Regions from separate parts of the Streptomyces sp. NPDC088725 genome, predicted to be linked through region 1. Evidence: riboswitches for the same ligand, from Rfam matches in the RefSeq annotation. Region 1 holds a riboswitch; the other holds the start of a gene.

Region 1 (7,004 bases):
CTGGAGCCGCCAGCCGGGTCGCACGGCGCCGTCGTGGAGCTCGACCAGACCGGCCAGCCTGGCCCGGTCCCAGCTGGCGTGGACCTGGTCGTGGGCGAGGTTCAGGGCGGCCGCGGCGCGCTCCTGGGCCTGGCCGGTGAGCGGACCGGCTCCGGGGTCGCGGTCGACGGCCGCCCAGCGGGCGATCCGTACGGCGTCGGCGAGTACCGCCCTCGCCTGACGGGCCAGCTCCGCCGGGGGCGGAGTCCCTTCGGGCGGCCGGGGAGCCGGCCTGGTGCGCGCGGCCACGGCGCCGCGCGCCGCGGTCAATGGCCGCGAGCGGACCAGTCGGAGTCTGGAGTTGCGCGCCAATTGCTCATCAGGCTTTCGGGACGTCACGGGGGCAGTCTCCCCGTTGACCGGCCGAAAGCCCAAACGGAACCCGTTTTTTTGGTATGGGAGCGGCGGCGGACACCTGCACCGCGGGGCCGCGCGCGGGGTGTTGCGGGGACCGGCAGCAGGGAAAAGCGCTGTCCAGGCCGCTACATCAGGGGGGTGAGGAAACGGCGCAGCTCTTCCTCGTAGCGGGCGGGTCCGGCATTCCACATCGCGGCGTGCGGGGCGAGCGGAACGGTGTGCAGCGTGACCAGTTCCGGCCGGAGCGCGGCGAGTTCGCGGGACGGGCCCCACGGCGCGATCCGGTCGTCGGGCCCGTGCGCGATCAGGGTCGGGACACGGAGGTCGCGCGGGTTCGCGGCCCGGAGCAGCCGGTGGCCGCCCAGTCCCGTTCTGCCCTGGGCCGCCCTGACGGCGAGCGGCAGCAGGGCGGCGGGGGTGCGGCGGGCGGTGGCGAGGGCGCGCAGGGTGGTTTCCCAGTCGAGTACGGGCGAGTCGAGGACGATTCCGCAGATCCGTTCGCGCAGGGTGGAGTCCGCGGCGGCGTGCAGCGCCATGGAGGCGCCGGTGGACCAGCCGTACAGGACGACGCGTTCGGCGCCGTGGCGTACGGCGTAGCCGATCGCGGCGTCCAGGTCGCGCCATTCGGCGTCCCCGAGGTGGCTGATGCCGTCCCGGGGCCTGGGGGCGCCCTGGTCGCCCCGGTAGGCGAGGTCGAGTACGGGCAGTCCGTAGCCGGCCAGGAACCTCATGACGTTCATGGGGTGCTCGCGGGTCGTGCCGAGCCCGTGCGCGGTGAGGACCCAGGTCCGCCGCGAGCCGGGGAGGAACCAGGCGGGCAGGGCGCCCTGTTCGCCCGGGATCTCGACGTCGCGGTGGTCGAGGCCGAGGGCGGTGAACGGGTCGCCGCTGTGGACCTGCGGGGTGAGCCGTACGCGGGTGCCGGGGGCGAGGGTGCCGTGGCTGACGCGTTCCAGCCTGCGTACGACGGTGTGCGCGGTGCGCGCCTCTCCTTCCAGCACGCCTCCGACGACGGCGTGCACACCGTGGCCCGTCAGCCCGTACGTGCCGGGGCGCAGGGACGCGAGCGTGCGGGTGAGGGTGACGCGGCCCGCCGCCGTCGCGTGCACGGTGAGCCGTGGGTCGCCCGGCAGGGCCTGGCCCGGCGCCGGCCTGAGCGCGGCGTCGCTGGCGTACCGGCCGGCCGCGACAGCTGCCGCACCGAGACCGATCATCGTGGTGACGGCTGCTGCCGTCGCGTTAGCCGGGCGCACTGTCCCAGTGTCAGCACGCCGTACGGGGAGGGCCAGTGGGGATGGCCAGTCGGATGACGCGGACGGCTCAGGGTCGCTGCCCGTAGCCGGTGAGCTTGCGGGCCACCTCGTCCACCTGCGCCGTCGAGAGCAGCGTCGGTTCGCGGCCGGGTACGGAGCTGGCGGTGAGCCAGAGGCGGCACATCCATTCCAGTTGCGCCGTGCGGTCGCAGGCCTGGTCCAGGCTGTTTCCGTAGGTGACCGTGCCGTGGTTGCGGAGGAGGCATCCTGTGCGGTCGCACAGGGCTTCCCACATGTTCGCGGCGAGTTCCGGCGTGCCGTACGTCGCGTACTCGGCCACCCTGACCGGTCCGCCGAACATCGCCGACATGTAGTGGATCAGGGGGAGTTCGGGCACGAGCGTGGAGACGGCGGTGGCGTGGACCGCATGCGTGTGGACCACGGCTGCCGCGTCTGTGCGGCGATAGATTTCCAGATGCAACGGCAGTTCGCTGGTGGGGACGAGGTCGCCGAGCACCTGGCGTCCATTCAGGTCGACCGCGACCGGCTCCTCCTCGGCGAGCCGGTCGTACGGCACTCCGCTCGGCGTGACGAGAACGAGGTCGCCGGAGCGCACCGACACATTGCCCGACGTGCCGACGACCAGGCCGTCGGCCGCCGTTCTGCATGCGGTGGCCACCAGCTCCCGCCAGGCCCGTTCGATCGCTTCTTGCCGCCCCGGATCAGTCATGCCGCGCATCCTGCCAGGTGGACGGCGTGCCGTGCCGGGACTGCCCTTGATCCGCGGGCGGACACCCCAGCAACAGCCCCCCCACGCGATCCACTGCGGCGACCCACGCTGTTCATCTTGCGTTCACCGGCCCTTCTTACGGTCGAACAGGCCCCCGACATCGAGCGATTGACTGGGTAAATGGAACACCTCACGCTGCTGCTCGCGATCGTGATCGTCACAGCTCTCGCGTTTGACTTCACCAATGGTTTCCACGACACCGCCAACGCCATGGCAACGACCATCTCCACCGGCGCTCTCCGTCCCAAGATCGCGGTGGCCATGTCCGCGGTCCTCAATCTCGTCGGGGCGTTCCTGTCCGTGGAGGTGGCCAAGACCATCTCCGGCGGGCTCATCAACGAAGAGGGCATCCGCACAGAAGTGATCTTCGCGGCGCTGGTCGGCGCGATCCTGTGGAATCTCGGCACCTGGCTGCTCGGTCTGCCGTCAAGTTCGTCCCACGCGCTCTTCGGCGGCCTCATCGGCGCCACCCTGATGTCGGTCGGCTCCTCGGGTGTCAACGGTGAGGTGGTCGTCACGAAGGTGCTGATCCCCGCGGTCGCCGCGCCCGTCGTCGCCGGTGTCGCGGCGTACTTCGCCACGCGCCTGACGTACCGGATCGGCAGCCGTACGGACGAGAAGGCCACCGCGAAGGGCTTCCGGGCCGGGCAGATCGCCTCCGCCGCTCTCGTCTCGCTCGCCCACGGCACCAACGACGCGCAGAAGACCATGGGGGTCATCACCCTCGCCCTGGTCACCGGCGGGGTCCTCGCGCCGGGAGCCAACCCTCCGCTGTGGGTCATCGTCACGGCGGGCACGGCGATCGCGCTCGGCACGTACCTCGGCGGCTGGCGCATCATCCGCACCATGGGTTCCGGTCTCACCGAGCTGAGGCCGCAGCAGGGCTTCGCGGCGCAGACCGGCGCGGCGACCGTCATCCTGGCCTCCTCGCACCTGGGTTTCTCGCTCTCCACCACACAGGCCTGCTCCGGCTCCGTGATGGGCGCGGGCCTGGGCCGCAAGGGCGGGGTGGTGCACTGGTCGACCGCGGGCCGCATGGGCGTCGCCTGGTGCCTGACCCTGCCCGCCGCCGGTCTGGTCGGTGCCGGGGCCGAGTTCCTGACCGAGCAGGGCACCTGGGGGGTCACGGCCGCCGCGGTGCTGCTCGTCGCCGCCTCGGGCGCGATCTGGCTCGTCTCGCGCCGCCGTCCTGTCGATGCCTCCGACGTCGTCGACGAGAGCGTCGTCAGGACCTTCGGTCTCGACGGCTCCGCCGAGACCCCACTCACCGTCAGCCGGTCGCTCTCGGCCACCATCCCCGCCCTCGCCGGTGAGCCGGCCCGCCCCACGGCCTAAGGACGCAACAGCATGAACATCGACTGGGCAGCGCTCGCCTCCGTCTTCGGCGTCAGCCTCGTGGCCACCGTCGGTCTCGTGGGCCTGTTCACCCTCGGGGTCGTGGGCCTTTCCAAGCAAGGGTCCACGGCCGCGACGACCGGCGCGTACGCCTGCTTCGCGGCGTGCGCGGCGGCGGTGGCCTACGGGATCTGGCTCATCGTCGCCTGATCCCCTCACCGGAGGGCCGGCGGTCACCCGACCGCCGGCCCTCCGGTCGTTCGTCACCGCACCGGCCCGCCGCCCGTCCTGTCCGTGATGTGGGTCTTCGCACACTGCCCCGTCCCAGGTCAGGGGCGGGTTGACGGGCGTTCTCGCAGCGTGGTGCACTGCCGGGGCCATTTACGACGGTATGAAGAGGAAGCCGGTGCGATTCCGGCGCGGTCCCGCCACTGTCACTGGACGCGTCAGCTCCAGGAGCCAGGAACTCTCGCCGCCGCATCACGTCGAGCCGGGGCGCGGACCCTGAGTGAGGACATGTCGCCATGCCTGGCTGCGGTTCTGCCGCCGAGCGGGTCTTCGCGTACGGCGCCGCCGCGGGCCTTCTCGGCGATCTGCTGTTCGGTGATCCGCGCCGCGGGCATCCCGTCGCCGCCTTCGGGCGGGCCGCAGGGGCCGTCGAAGGGGTCCTGAGGCGCGATCACCGCGGGTGGGGCGCGCTGCACACGGCGGTCTGCGCCGGAGGCGCCGCCGGGCTCGCGGCGCTCGCCGCCAGCGCCGTACGGCACCGCCCCGCCGCTTCCTTTGCCCTGACCGCCACCGCCACGTGGGCCGTCGTCGGGGGGACATCGCTGGGGCGCGAGGCGCGGACCATCGGCGCGGCGCTCGAAACCGGGGACATCGACGCGGCCCGCGAGCGGCTGCCGCATCTGTGCGGGCGCGATCCGCAGGCGCTGGACGGGCAGCAGATCGCGCGCGCCGTCGTGGAGTCCGTCGCAGAGAACACGTCCGACGCCGTGGTGGGCGCGCTGGTGTGGGGCGCCGTCGCCGGGGTGCCGGGGCTGGCCGGATTCCGGGCGGTGAACACGCTGGACGCGATGGTGGGTCACAAGTCGCCCGTGTACCGCCGTTTCGGCTGGGCCTCCGCACGGCTCGACGACGTCGCCGGCTGGCCGGGCGCCCGGCTGACCGCCGCGCTCGCCGCGGTGGCGGGCGGCGATCCGCGCGGGGCGCTGCGGGCGGTACGGCGCGACGCGCACCGGCACCCGAGCCCCAACGCGGGCCCGGTGGAGGCGTCGTTCGCGGGCGCGCTGGGCGTACGGCTCGGCGGGACACTCGCGTACGGCGGACGGACCGAGCACCGGCCGGTGCTGAACGCCGGAGGGCGGCCCGTCGAGGTCGCGGACATCGAACGTGCGGTGCGGTTGTCGCAGCGGGTGACGGCGCTCGCACTGGCGGCCTGCGTCGGCGGGCGCTTCGCGTACGGCGCGGCGCGCCGGGCCTCGGGGCGACGGGCCGCGGGAATCCGGGTTTCAGGGAATCGGGCTTCGGGGAGAGGACGCCGATGAGCGCGGGCGGACTGGGCGGTGGGCTGCTGATCGCGGGGACCACCTCGGACGCGGGCAAGAGCGTCGTCACGGCGGGCATCTGCCGCTGGCTGGTACGCCGGGGCATCAGAGTCGCGCCCTTCAAGGGACAGAACATGTCGCTCAACTCGTTCGTGACGCGCGAGGGCGCGGAGATCGGACGAGCCCAGGCGATGCAGGCGCAGGCCGCCCGGGTGGAGCCGACCGCGCTGATGAACCCCGTCCTGCTCAAGCCCGGCAGCGACCGCAGCAGCCAGGTGGTGCTGATGGGACGCCCGGTGGGCGAGCTGAGCGCGAAGGGCTATCACGGAGGCCGCCAGGAAGCGCTGCTCGGACCCGTACTGGAGTGCCTGGAGACGCTGCGCGGCACGTACGACGCCGTGATCTGCGAGGGGGCGGGCAGCCCGGCCGAGATCAATCTGCGCCGCACCGACATCGTCAACATGGGCATCGCGCGGGCCGCGCGGCTGCCGGTGGTCGTGGTCGGGGACATCGACCGGGGCGGTGTCTTCGCGTCGTTCTTCGGTACGACGGCACTGCTGAGCCCCGAGGACCAGGCGCTGATCGCCGGATATCTCGTCAACAAGTTCCGCGGTGACGTGTCACTGCTGGAACCGGGCCTGGAGATGCTGCGCGGGCTGACCGGGCGCGGGACCTTCGGCGTACTGCCGTTCCGCCACGGCCTCGGGATCGACGAGGAGGACGGGCTGCGCGTCTCGCTGCGCGGCGCGGTGCGCGAGTCCGCGGTCTCGGCCCCCTTCGGGGAGGACGTCCTGCGGGTCGCGGTCTGCGCCGTGCCGCTCATGTCCAACTTCACGGACGTCGACGCGCTGGCGGCCGAACCGGGCGTGGTCGTGCGGTTCGTGGACCGGGCGGAGGAACTGGCGGACGCGGACCTCGTCGTCGTGCCCGGCACGCGCGGCACGGTCAGGGCGCTGGCGTGGCTGCGGGAGCGCGGGCTCGCGGACGCGCTCGCGCGGCGGGCGGCCGAGGGCCGGCCGGTGCTGGGCATCTGCGGCGGCTACCAGGTCCTCGGCGAGCACATCGACGACGAGGTCGAGTCGCGCGCGGGCGCGGTGGCCGCGCTCGGACTGCTGCCCGTACGCGTGCGGTTCGCGCGCGAGAAGACGCTGAGCAGACCGGTGGGGGTCGCGCTGGGCGAGCCGGTGGAGGGGTACGAGATCCACCACGGGGTCGCGGACGTACGGGGAGGCGCCCCCTTCGTCACCGACGAGCGGGGGCAGGCGCTGGACGGCTGCCGGGTGGACGCCGTGTGGGGTACGCACTGGCACGGCGCGCTGGAGAGCGACGGATTCCGGCGGCGCTTCCTGGCGGAGGTGGCGCGGGCCGCGGGGCGGCGTTTCGTGCCCGCCCCGGACACGAGTTTCGGCGCGCTCCGGGAGGAACAGCTCGATCTGCTCGGCGATCTGATCGAGGAGCACGCGGACACGGACGCGCTATGGCGGCTGATCGAGGAAGGGGCTCCGGGAGAGCTGCCGTTCATTCCGCCGGGGGCACCGTGACCGGCGGAGGGACCCCGCTACGGCCTTGTGAGGGCGCGGCCCCGGTCACGGCACGTCGCCTCAAACCACTCGAAGGAGCGTTTCGTATATGAGCACCCCCTTTCCGTTCACCGCCGTGGTGGGAATGGACGATCTGCGACTG
Region 2 (7,004 bases), on a different contig from region 1:
GGGTCCAGCAGGTTCTTCTCGACGGCCGTGCCGGTCGTGTCGGGCGTCGTCTCGGGTGTCGCGGTCATTACTGGCAGGCCTCGCAGGACTCGGGGTTTTCCAGGGAGCAGGCGATCGCGTCGGCGGACGCGGCCTGCGTGGGTACGGGGGCGCTCACGGGGGCCGGTGCGGTCTCGGCGGCCCTGCCGCCGGCCGCGCGGGCGATACGGGTCGCCGGGCGCGAGCGCAGGTAGTACGTGGTCTTGAGGCCCTTCTTCCAGGCGTACGCGTACATCGAGCTGAGCTTCCCGATGGTCGGCGTCTCCAGGAACAGGTTCAGCGACTGGCTCTGGTCGAGGAACGGCGTACGGGCCGCTGCCATGTCGATCAGGCCGCGCTGCGGGATCTCCCACGCGGTGCGGTACAGCTCGCGTACCTCCGCCGGGATCCAACTGAAGCCTGCCACCGAGCCGTTGGACTCGCGCAGCGCCTCACGCGACTGGGCGTCCCAGACACCGAGCCGCTTCAGCTCCGCCACCAGGTAGGAGTTCACCTGAAGGAACTCGCCGGACAGCGTCTCGCGCTTGAAGAGGTTGGAGACCTGCGGTTCGATGCACTCGTACACGCCCGCGATGGAGGCGATCGTCGCGGTCGGCGCGATGGCGAGGAGCAGCGAGTTGCGCATGCCGCTCTTGGCGACGCGGGTACGCAACGCGTCCCAGCGCTCGGGCCAGTTGAGCTGCACGTCGTAGTGGTCGGGGTGCAGCACACCGCGCGCAGCGCGCGTCTGCGACCAGGCCGGAAGCGGGCCGTGGCGCTCGGCGAGGCCGCAGGAGGCCTCGTACGCGGCGAGCATGATCCGCTCGGAGATCCTGGTGGAGAGCGCGGCGGCCTCCGGCGAGTCGAAGGGCAGCCGCTTCTTGAACAGGACGTCCTGGAGGCCCATCACGCCCAGGCCCACCGGTCGCCACTTCGCGTTGGAGCGGCCGGCCTGCTCGGTCGGGTAGAAGTTGATGTCCACGACGCGGTCGAGGAAGGTGACGGCCGTCCCCACGGTCTCGTCCAGCCGCTCCCAGTCGATCTCGCCCGAATCCAGCACGAACGAAGCGAGGTTGACGGAACCCAGGTTGCAGACGGCGGTCTCGCCGTCGTCCGTCACCTCAAGGATCTCCGTGCAGAGGTTCGACGAGTGGACGGTACGGCCCGGCTCGGCCGTCTGGTTGGCGGTGCGGTTCGAGGCGTCCTTGAAGGTCATCCAGCCGTTGCCGGTCTGGGCGAGCGTACGCATCATGCGCCCGTACAACTCCCGTGCCTGGATGGTCTTCCGGGCCAGACCGTCCTGCTCGGCCTTGCGGTACGCGGCGTCGAACTCGTCGCCCCACAGGTCCACCAGCTCCGGCACGTCGGCGGGCGAGAACAGCGACCAGACGCCGTCCGACTCGACCCGGCGCATGAACTCGTCCGGGATCCAGTGCGCGAGGTTCAGGTTGTGCGTACGCCTGGCCTCCTCGCCGGTGTTGTCCCGCAGTTCGAGGAACTCTTCCAGGTCCGCGTGCCAGGTCTCCAGGTAGACACAGGCGGCGCCCTTGCGCCGGCCGCCCTGGTTGACCGCCGCGACCGACGAGTCGAGGGTGCGCAGGAACGGGACGATGCCGTTGGAGTGTCCGTTCGTGCCGCGGATCAGCGAACCGCGGGAGCGGATGCGGGAGTACGACAGCCCGATGCCGCCCGCGTGCTTCGAGAGCCGGGCCACCTCGTGGTAGCGGCCGTAGATGGAGTCCAGCTCGTCCAGCGGAGAGTCCAGCAGGTAGCAGGACGACATCTGCGGGTGACGCGTACCGGAGTTGAAGAGCGTGGGGGAGGAGGGGAGGTAGTCCAGGCGGCTCATCAGCCCGTACAGCGCGGCGACTTCGTCCAGCGCGCGGACGCTGTCGTCCTCGGCGAGCCCGGAGGCGACGCGCAGCATGAAGTGCTGCGGAGTCTCGATCACCAGCCGGGTGATCGGGTGCCTGAGGAGGTAGCGGCTGTAGAGCGTCCGCAGACCGAAGTAGCCGAAGCGGTCGTTCGCGGCCTCGTCGATCAGCTGGTCGAGCCGGGCGGCGTGCAGGGTGACGAAGCCGGCCGTACGGTCGGCGATCAGGCCCTCGCGGTGGCCGGTGGCGACGGATGCGGAGAACGACACCGCGCCCTGCCCGGCGGCTTCCTCGGCGATGGTCCGGGTCAGCAGCCTGGCGGCGAGCCGGGAGTACGCCGGGTCCTCGGAGATGAGCCCCGCGGCGGCCTCGACGGCGAGCCCGCGCAATTCGGCCTCGTCCGACCGGGCGTTACGGCCGCGCAGCACGGCGGCGGCGACCTTTCCCGGGTCGGTGTCGGGCAGGTCGGCGGTGAGATCCGTCAGGAGCCGCAGCAGTACGGTTCCGGGCTCCTCGGTCTCGGCGCTGACTGAAGCCGGATCGACTGGCGCGATGGTCATGTGGGGCTCTCCCTCGCTCGGCTCTGGGCCGTCGGGAGGGGAACGGGGACGCGGCGCGGCCGTACCACCCGGACATGGGCAGCACAGCGTGCGTCGTCCACCGGCCCAGCCTCGGGGCCCGGACGTCTCGGCGCCCGGATCGGTCGAAACGGACGCACCGCCGGCAGGTTTTCGGACTGGAGAGCGCGACAAAGCGCACCGCATCACACCGTTGCGGGACAGTTCCGGATTCGCACCGGATTCCCCTGCGTCGACAGCGAGCACGAGCATACATCTGGGGGGCGACGGATATGTCACCCCCCAGATGTAGTGGCGTGGGCCTTTCTGTCAGCGGTCTGTCGGACCCCTCCGTCACTGCCGTGCCGCAGCGGGCCTCCCCGGCCGGGAAGGCCGCACACGGCCCTTGTGCCGCCCGTATCGGGGCCGCCGGGCCGTCCGGCCGGCCTCGCCCGGCGCGGCGATGACCGCGCCGGGCGCGTCGAGCCGGGCCGCCCGAAGAAGGAGCCACATCTCACACAGGGCCTACGCGCGGGTCACCGTCCGCGCCGCGTTGTACCCCTCCGTCAGCAGCGCCGGCCGCCCCGACGGCAGGGCGTCGGCCGGCCAGGACAGCGTGACCGTCCGCGACTCGCCGGGCAGCAGCCACAGGTAGTTGTCGCCGTACAGCGTAGGCAGGACCCGCTCGCCACTGGTGGCGTCCAGGAGCGACAGCCGGACCATCGCCGCGACCGCCGCGCCCCGGTTGTGGACCGTCGCGGTCAGGGTCCGCCGCGCGCCCGACTTCGCCGTCCTGCCGAGCGCGGCGGACACCTTCACCTGCTTGGCCTTGTTGAGCGCCTTCATGTCGGCCGCCGAGCGGTAGCGCCAGTACGTGTTCTCCGACAGGACCTTCCCCCGGCTGTCCTCCAGTGTCAGCCGCAGCAGATGGAAGTCGGGCAGGTCCTTCGTCCAGTCGGCGGCGAACGCCTTCGTCGTCGTGGAGGAGGCGACGTCCACCTTCGTACGCCGGTCGGTGCCGCGCTGCCGTCCGTCCAGGTCGTAGCAGCGCGCGGTGACCGTCGCTCCCTTCATCGCCGCGGCCGTGTGGTTGACGGCGATGACCTGCCAACTCCCCGGTTCCGCCTGGACGTGCACGGCCTCGCACGCCTTCCGGGCCCCGTAATAGGTACCGTTGACGTCGAAGTCGTAGTCATACGTCTGCCACACCGTGCTGTGCCACGCAGGGTGGGACATCCAGAGCAGCAGGGCGCTTGCGTCGTTCCACAGGTTCGCGTTCCACGCCTCGAACATGGCGCGGGTGTTCTCGTAGTTCACGAACTGCGCCTTGCGCGCGAAGTCGTCCAAGTCCTTCACCGTGTCGAGACGGGTCTCGATGGCCGCCCGGTAGTTCTGCGGGGCCTGGTTTCCCCGGGTGCTCCAGTCGTGGTAGTACCAGGCGCCGCCGATCGGCCATTCCGGCTCGTCGCCGACCAGGTTCCGCACGCTCTCGGCCGTCGAGACCACGGGCATCCCGATCTCGGTGTGGAAGCCGAAGCTGCCGCTGCCGTACGTGGCCGGGGAGAAGTAACTGTCCGGCTCCACCCAGCCGTACGGGCCACCGCCGGTGACGATGCCCCCGGCGGAGTTGTTCTGGTAGAAGAGGTCGGGCGCCTCGGCCCGGACCGCGTCCCGCATCCCGCTGTCGATCGCCTCCGGTGGGTTGCCCTCGTTGGCGCCGCACCACACGACGACACTGGGGTGGACGCGGTAGCGCCGTACGGTGTCCCGCGCGAGGTCGTTGAAGGCCTGGTGGTCCGGCGGGTCCATGGCCCAGGCGTTGGGGAAGTCGTTCCACACGAGGATGCCGTGCTCGTCACAACTGGCGTAGAACTCCTCGCGGTTCACCGAGCCGACCCAGTTGCGGATCATGGTGAAGTTCATGTCGCGGTGCATCCGCACCGCCGCGTCCATCCGCTCGGCCGGCATACGGCGCAGCAGCTCGTCCCAGCCCCAGTTGCCGCCCCGGCAGAAGACCCGTACGCCGTTCACACTGATCTTCAGCGGATCCGGCGCGTTGTCGACCGTCTTCACATCCGTCCAGGCGGAGCCGTCGTCGGACACCTGGATCACGTACGTCTTCGGGTACGCCTGCTCCCAGACGATGACCACCCGGTCGAAGGAGACCGGCGAGCCCAGGTCCACCTGGATCCACTGGTTGTCCTCGTACGCCGAGGACCAGCGGGTGCCGGGGTCGCCGTCGGTGGCATTGGCGGGCAGGTTCGACCCGTCGTCGGAGAGTGCGGTGGCCTTCCGGTGCAGGGCCAGGTCGGTGGCGGGCTCCGCGCTGTCGACGACCGACAGGCTCCACAGCGAGGTGCCCCAGCTGGTCGCCCGTGCCCCGCCGCTGATCCGTACGTAACGGGCGCTCCTGGCAGGGAAGTCGACGTTCTGGAGGCTCGCGTCGGCCTGCTGGAACGGCAGCGGGACCGCCGAGTTGTCGACCGTCTTCACGTCGGTCCAGGTGGAGCCGTCCGTGGAGACCTGCACCGCGTACGTCTTGGCGTACGCCTGCTCCCAGACCAGGTCGACGCGGTCGAAGGAGACCGGCGAGCCCAGGTCCACCTGGATCCACTGGTCGTCCTCGAACGCCGAGGACCAGCGGGTGCCGGGGTCGCCGTCGGTCACGTGGGACGCCGGATTGCCGTCCCCGTCCACGGACTGCGCGGTGGCTTCCCGGTGCAGGGCCAGGTCGGTGGCGGGGTTCGCGCTGTCGAAGACCGACAGGGTCCACAGCGAGGAGCCCCAGTCCGTGGCCCGGGTCAGGCAGCGGATCCGTACGTACCGGGCCTGCTGGGTGCCCACAGCGACCGACTGCGTGTACGCGTCGGTGCCGCCGTCGAACGGCAGCTTGATCTCGTACTCGTAGCCGAACTGCCGGACGCCGAAGCGGGTGGTGCGCCGGTCGCTCTCGTCGCCGCCGACGGAGGCGGTCAGCGTCAGGTCGTGGAGGTGAGGCTCGCCGTAGCCGTTGGGCCACCACAACTTGGGCTTCCGCAGTCGCAGTTGGCCGTAGTCGGCCGGGGCGAAGGTGACGTCGGACGTCGCGCCCGCCGCCACGGTGACGGTCTTCGAGACGCGCACGCCGTCGAAGGAGGCGGTGACGGTCACGCGCCGGGCGGTGGAATCGGCGTTGCGCACCGGCACGACGATCGTCACTTCGGCGCTGCCGGTGTCGGGCAGGCCGGGGAGCACGGTGTCCACGCGGGGGTCGCCGATGACCGCGTGGCCGGTCGAGCGGAGCCGTACGTGGTTCCAGATGCCGGCCACCCGGTCGCGTACGGCCGGCATCCAGTCCCAGCCCGAAGAGGCAAGGTACGTAGGCGAGTTGCGGTTCATCATGGTGGCGCCCGCGTCCACGAAGGCAAGTCCTTCCGGGCCCTTGTCGCCGGGGCTGCCCGGCAGGGGCATCGGCGTGATCTTCACGGCGAGCGCCTGCTCGCCGCCGGTCAGCAGGTTCGTCACGTCGTGGGCGGACCGGGCGAACGGGAAGGTGAGGCCGCCCACTTGGCGGCCGTTGAGCCAGAGGTCCGCCTGGTGGTTGATGCCGTCGAACTCCAGCCAGATGTGACGGCCCGAGCCGGTGCGCAGGCCCTTGGGGAGGCGGAAGCCGCGCCGGTACCACCACGAGTGACGGGACAGCGCCTCCGGGATGTGCAGGTTGTTCAGACCGGCCACCGGGTCCGGCAGATGTCCCTGCTCCACGAGTGAGGCGAGGACCGTTCCCGGGACGGTCGCGGGCAGCCAACTGCTCGTGTCCACCGCAGCCCTGGACAGCTCGGCGCCCTCGCCGCCGGCCCAGTCGTCCATGGTCAGCGTCCAGCCCGACTCCAGCGGTACGGTGCCGTCGCCCGCGACCTTCAGCGCGGGAGCGTCGTGGTGACGCGTCCCCCAGTCGGTCCATCCGGTCGCGGCCGGGCGGTGGCCCCGGGTGGTGCCGTACACCTCGAAGCCGTTGAGACCCAGCGGGTTGGGGTTGGATCGCTTGTGCACGGTCATGCGCACCCAGCGCGCGGTGACCGGCCGGGCCGGCTTGATCTCCACGACGCCGCCGGTGCCGGACGTGGTCCGGTGGACGCTGGTCCAGGTGCGGTTGTCGCGCGAGGTCTCGATGACGTAGTCCACGGCGCAACTGGACAGGATCTCCTGGCCGGTGGTGCTGTCGCGCGGGTTGCCGTCGGTGGACGGGACGAAGACCGGATCGTCCGCGGTGGCCTCGAAGGTCAGCCGGACGGACTCGACGGAGCAGTCCGCCTGGAGGTCGACGGATATCCACTGCGGGTCGCCGTCGGCGGCGCGCCAGCCGCTGCCCTTCACACCGGAGGAGCTGAGCCGGTCCACGACGAACTCGCCCGGCGTGGGGGCGTAGTCGGTGGACGACACGGAGACGGGCCGGTAGGCGGCCAGCTCGCCCGCGGGACCGGACCCGGCCGGTGCGGCGGGCCCCGCCGCCTGACTGCTCGCGGGCAGCGCGATCCCGAGACCGAAGCCCGCCAGCAGGGTTGATCCGGTGGCG

What was found. A riboswitch is a leader RNA that binds a small molecule or an ion and turns the genes downstream of it on or off. The one in region 1 is predicted to bind cobalamin.
Region 2: another riboswitch for cobalamin. It lies ahead of ACIP6N_RS27730 (ribonucleoside-diphosphate reductase subunit alpha); the one in region 1 lies ahead of ACIP6N_RS04165 (cobalamin biosynthesis protein).

What each region holds. Positions count from the first base shown of each region.
Region 1 is NZ_JBIVLO010000002.1:52,923-59,926, forward strand. It holds gene ACIP6N_RS04140 (hypothetical protein) at 1-378, opposite strand, end outside; gene ACIP6N_RS04145 (alpha/beta hydrolase) at 522-1,649, opposite strand; gene ACIP6N_RS04150 (class II aldolase/adducin family protein) at 1,717-2,379, opposite strand; gene ACIP6N_RS04155 (anion permease) at 2,560-3,774, shown strand; gene ACIP6N_RS04160 (hypothetical protein) at 3,787-3,984, shown strand; cobalamin riboswitch at 4,130-4,266, shown strand; gene ACIP6N_RS04165 (cobalamin biosynthesis protein) at 4,299-5,321, shown strand; gene ACIP6N_RS04170 (cobyric acid synthase) at 5,333-6,862, shown strand; gene ACIP6N_RS04175 (putative cobaltochelatase) at 6,951-7,004, shown strand, end outside.
Region 2 is NZ_JBIVLO010000014.1:64,450-71,453, reverse strand. It holds gene ACIP6N_RS27735 (ribonucleotide-diphosphate reductase subunit beta) at 1-68, opposite strand, end outside; gene ACIP6N_RS27730 (ribonucleoside-diphosphate reductase subunit alpha) at 68-2,452, opposite strand; cobalamin riboswitch at 2,597-2,735, opposite strand; gene ACIP6N_RS27725 (discoidin domain-containing protein) at 2,975-7,004, opposite strand, start outside.